Regions from separate parts of the Streptomyces sp. NPDC000594 genome, predicted to be linked through region 2. Evidence: riboswitches for the same ligand, from Rfam matches in the RefSeq annotation. Region 2 holds a riboswitch; the other holds the start of a gene.

Region 1 (2,390 bases), on a different contig from region 2:
CGCAGCGGCCGTCCTCGGTGCGGTAGGTCCAGCGGGCGCCCTGGGTGACCAGTTCCCGGACCGCGTTCAGGAAACGCTCGATGTGCTCGTCGGGGGTGCCCGCGCCGAAGCTGACCCGGATGGCGTTGAGGGACTTCTCCCCGGGGGCGGCGTCGGGCGCCCCGCACTCGCCCGGGTCCTGCGGGTCGCTGCCGAGCAGGGTACGGACGAGGGGGTGGGCGCAGAAGAGGCCGTCGCGGACGCCGATGCCGTACTCGGCGGAGAGCGCGGCGGCGAAGTGGGAGCTGTTCCACCCCTCCACCACGAAGGAGATCACGCCGACCCGGGGGGCGTCGTCGCCGAACAGCGACAACACCCTGACCTGGGGGACCTCGGCGAGGCCCGCACGGACCGCCGCCACCAGGGACTGCTCACGGGCGACCAGCGAGTCGAAGCCCGCCTCGGTGAGGGCCTTGCAGGCGGCGGCGATGGAGTACACGCCGATGACATTCGGCGAACCGGCCTCATGGCGGGCGGCGGTGGTGTGCCACTCCACCTCCACCCCGCCGTCGGGGCGGCGGGCGACCGTACGGGAGGCGCCACCGCCCGCGAGATAGGGGTCGGCGCTCCGGAGCCAGTCCGCGCGGCCCGCGAGCACCCCCGAGCCGAAGGGCGCGTACAGCTTGTGCCCGGAGAAGGCGACCCAGTCCACGTCCAGCTCCCGCACGGAGACGGGGTGGTGGGGGGCGAGCTGGGCGGCGTCCAGCACGATCCGGGCGCCATGGGCATGGGCGGCGGCGGCCAGCTCCTTCACCGGCCACAGCTCACCGGTCACATTGGACGCGCCCGTCACGCAGACCAGCGCGGGCCCGTAGGGGTCGCGGTCGGCGAGCGCCCGCTCCAGGATGGTCACGGCCTCCTGGGGGGTACGGGGGGCGCTGAGATAGGTGACCCGGGCGTCCCGGCCGCCGGTCCCCGCCCACGGCAGCAGCGAGGCGTGGTGCTCGGTCTCGAAGACGAAGACCTGGCAGCCGGAGGGCAGCACGGAGGCCAGCAGATTCAGCGAGTCGGTGGTGGAGCGGGTGAAGACCACCTGGTCGTCATCGCGGCAGTCCAGGAACTCCGCGACGGTGGTACGGCTGTTCTCGAAGAGGTCCGTGGAGAGCTGCGAGAGGTAGCCGGCGCCCCGGTGGACACTGCCGTAGTACGGGGCGTACGCGGCCACGTCGTCCCAGACCCGCTGGAGGGCGGGGGCGCTGGCGGCGTAGTCGAGCGCCGCGTAGGTGACCTCGCCGCCGGTGACCAGCGGGACGGTGACATCGCGTCCGAGGACGGGGAGCGGGGTGTGCACGGCGGTGGCGGTGGCGGTGTTCGGGCATGCGGACATGACGGTGTCTCCCGGCGGGGCGTGGCGGAATGGCTTCGTTGACCCGTACGGGGGTGCGACGGGGCGCACACGGGGGTACGTACGGGGATCGCCTCGGGATCTCTCCCCGCGGGCGCGTCGATGGCGCGGCGGGGGCCGAGGGTGTGCGGAAGAAGGGGCGCTTCGCCCTAACGCATTCGCTTGCTCACGAGACTGCTCCCTCGGGACCAGGACCCCAGGGTTCGCAGGGGTCCGCGCTTGCCGCGGACCTCGCTGCCCACGGCCTGGTCTTCACCCGGGGCACCCCGCCACGGACGGAGGGTTGCCGGACAGCGGGCCGGGGCCGTAGTCGCTGTCGCTCATGACCTGCCGAGACCGTATGCCAGTCGATCACCCGCTGGCAACCCCGTCCCGCATCCCGGACGACCTGGCCTCCGGCCCGGCCCTCGGCCAACCTCACGGCCCCCGTGACACTCGGCCGGCCCCGGCCCCGGAGCGAAGAGGCCGGCCTCTTCATTCCGCCGCGACGGCGAGCAACCACACACCACCGGCCCGGCGGTGCCCAGCACACACCGGCCCACGGCCCCTCGGGCCCCCGTCGGGGCCAGCCCCGAACCCCGCTCCTCAAACTCCCCCAGACTCCGTCCGGGAGGTGCCCCCGGAGGGGCTGGATTTACCGAGCCCTCGTCCGCGACCTGCCCCCAGGGGCTGAATTTTGAGGTCTCCGCCCGGGAGATGGCCCCACCGGGGCCGGATTTACTGCCCCCTCCCGGAGCGAAGAGGCCGGCTTCTTCATCCCGCCGCGACGGCGAGCAACCACACACCACCGGCCCGGCGGTGCCCAGCACACACCGGCCCATGGGCCACCTCGGGCTCCGGTCGGGGCCAGCCCCGAACCCCGCTCCTCAATCTCCCCCAGACTCCGTCCGGGAGGTGCCCCCAGAGAGGCTGAATTTTGAGGCCCCGGCGAGGTCGGGGCCGGCAAGCCCGTCACCAGGCTCGGGACACAGAACCGGACCGGAGGTCACGCGTGGGAGGCGGTGAT
Region 2 (2,390 bases):
ATACGGCGGTGAAGGGGGCGGCGTGGCTCAGTCCGCGAGGCCGGCGGCGCGGAACGCCTCCAGGCTCGGGCGGATGGTCGCCGTCGGACCGCTGGTCGGGGCGACCGCGTCCAGGGTCTTCAGCCCGTCACCGGTGTTGAGCACCACCGTGGTGAGCGACGGGTCCAGCACCCCGCTCTCGATCAGCTTCCGGGTGACACCCACGGTGACCCCGCCCGCCGTCTCGGCGAAGATCCCCTCGGTCCGGGCGAGCAGCTTGATCGCGTCCACGATCTGCTCGTCGTCGACGTCCTCCACCGCGCCACCGGTCCGGCGGGCGATGTCCAGCACATACGGGCCGTCCGCCGGGTTGCCGATCGCCAGCGACTTGGCGATGGTGTCCGGCTTCACCGGGCGGACCACGTCGTGGCCCGCCTTGAACGCCGCCGACACCGGGGAGCACCCCTCGGCCTGCGCGCCGAAGATCTTGTACGGCTTCTCCTCGACCAGGCCCAGCTTGATCAGCTCCTGGAACCCCTTGTCGATCTTCGTGAGCTGGGAGCCGGAGGCGATCGGGATCACGATCTGGTCCGGCAGCCGCCAGCCCAGCTGCTCGCAGATCTCGTACGCCAGGGTCTTGGAGCCCTCGCCGTAGTACGGGCGCAGATTGACGTTGACGAAGCCCCAGCCCTCGCCGAGCGGGTCGCCGATCAGCTCCGAGCAGAAGCGGTTCACATCGTCGTAGTTGCCCTCGATGCCCACCAGCTCGCCGCCGTACACCGCGGCCATCACGACCTTGCCCTGCTCCAGGTCGTGCGGGATGAAGACACAGGAGCGGAAGCCCGCCCGCGCCGCCGCCGCGCCGACCGCGCCCGCGAGATTGCCGGTGGAGGAGCAGGAGAGGGTGGTGAAGCCGAAGGCGCGGGCCGCCTCGACGGCGATGGCCACGACCCGGTCCTTGAAGGAGTGGGTCGGGTTGCCCGAGTCGTCCTTGATGTGGAGGGAGCCGGTGATGCCCAGCTCACGGGCGAGGTTGTCGGCCTTGACCAGCTGGGTGAAGCCCGGGTTCAGACTGGGCTTGCTCGCGACGTCCGCCGGGACGGGGAGCAGCGGGGCGTACCGCCAGATGTTCTGCGGTCCGGCCTCGATCCGCTCGCGCAGCGCCTCGGGCCCGTCGTCGGGCAGGTCGTAGGCGACTTCCAGCGGTCCGAAACACTCGGCACAGGCGAAGATCGGTCCGAGCGGGAAGCGCTGGCCGCACTCGCGACAGGAGAGCGCGGCGGCGGGGCCCAGATCGGGGGCGACGGCGGCGGGGTCGGTGTCGGCGGTGGTGCTTGCGACGGTCTGCACAGCCATGGAGGCGAGGCCCTTTCTCCTCATCTTCCTCATGACGCGTTTCGCCATGAGACGGATTTGGCACCTTCCCGAGCCGGGAGCCTCGCTGCGCTGTACGCGACGAGACCGGCTGGAGGGTTGCCGGGGCTTCAACGGGCCGTATCCCTCTGCCCCTCTGGATGAGCGGTATTCGATTGTTGAACTGCGACCGTTCGCTGCGATCGTTCACGGCGATCTTTTATCGCGACCGGTCGACGGGGGGACCCGACATGCGCCGGACCTCCGCGTTGTTCAAGACTGTAACGGAAGGTCCGGTGGGTTGAGATAGTCGTCCGAACCGCGAGATGCGTCACAGGCTGTGGGGAGATGGGCAAACGTGCTCGATGAAGTGGAGCGCTGGATGAGCAGGCGCTCCTGGTCGGTGGCGGATCGCCCGCTGTCCCGGACCATGGCGGCGAAGCGGTCGGCCAGGGTCAGTGTGGTGCTGCCCGCCCTCAATGAGGAGGCGACGGTGGGAGCCATCGTCGCCGAGATCAGGGGCGAATTGATGGAGCGGGTTCCGCTTGTGGACGAGCTGGTGGTGATCGACTCCGGCTCCACCGACCGCACGGCGGAGGTCGCCGCCGCGGCCGGCGCCCGGGTCGTCCACCGGGATGCGGTGCTCCCCCGGATACCGGCGGTCCCCGGCAAGGGCGAGGTGCTCTGGCGGTCACTGATGGTGACCAGCGGGGACATCGTCTGCTTTGTCGACGCCGATCTGGAGGAGTTCTCCGCGGACTTCGTCTCCGGCATCGTGGGGCCGCTGCTCACCGACCCGGAGGTGAGCCTGGTGAAGGCGATGTACGACCGCCCGCTCGCCGGGACCCCGGGCCAGGGCGGCCGGGTGACCGAGCTGGTGGCCCGGCCGCTGCTCAATCTGCACTGGCCACTCCTGGCCGGGTTCGTCCAGCCGCTCGGGGGCGAGTACGCGGCCCGGCGCTCGCTGCTGGAGCGACTGCCGTTCCCGGTGGGGTACGGGGTGGAGCTGGGCCTGCTGGTGGACGCGCTGCACACGGTCGGTCTGGACGGGCTCGCCC

The links. Region 2 has a riboswitch for S-adenosylmethionine ahead of thrC (threonine synthase). Riboswitches for the same ligand answer to the same signal wherever they lie in the genome.
Region 1: linked by a shared signal. The riboswitch ahead of ABT354_RS15160 (aminotransferase class V-fold PLP-dependent enzyme) and the one ahead of thrC (threonine synthase) in region 2 are both predicted to bind S-adenosylmethionine.

The regions. Positions count from the first base shown of each region.
Region 1 covers NZ_JBEPCY010000008.1:244,083-246,472, forward strand. The annotation lists gene ABT354_RS15155 (glycerate kinase family protein) at 1-26, shown strand, start outside; gene ABT354_RS15160 (aminotransferase class V-fold PLP-dependent enzyme) at 1-1,366, opposite strand, end outside; SAM riboswitch class IV at 1,595-1,712, opposite strand; gene trpD (anthranilate phosphoribosyltransferase) at 2,370-2,390, opposite strand, start outside.
Region 2 covers NZ_JBEPCY010000037.1:45,346-47,735, forward strand. The annotation lists gene thrC (threonine synthase) at 28-1,335, opposite strand; SAM riboswitch class I at 1,353-1,500, opposite strand; gene ABT354_RS32165 (glucosyl-3-phosphoglycerate synthase) at 1,691-2,390, shown strand, end outside.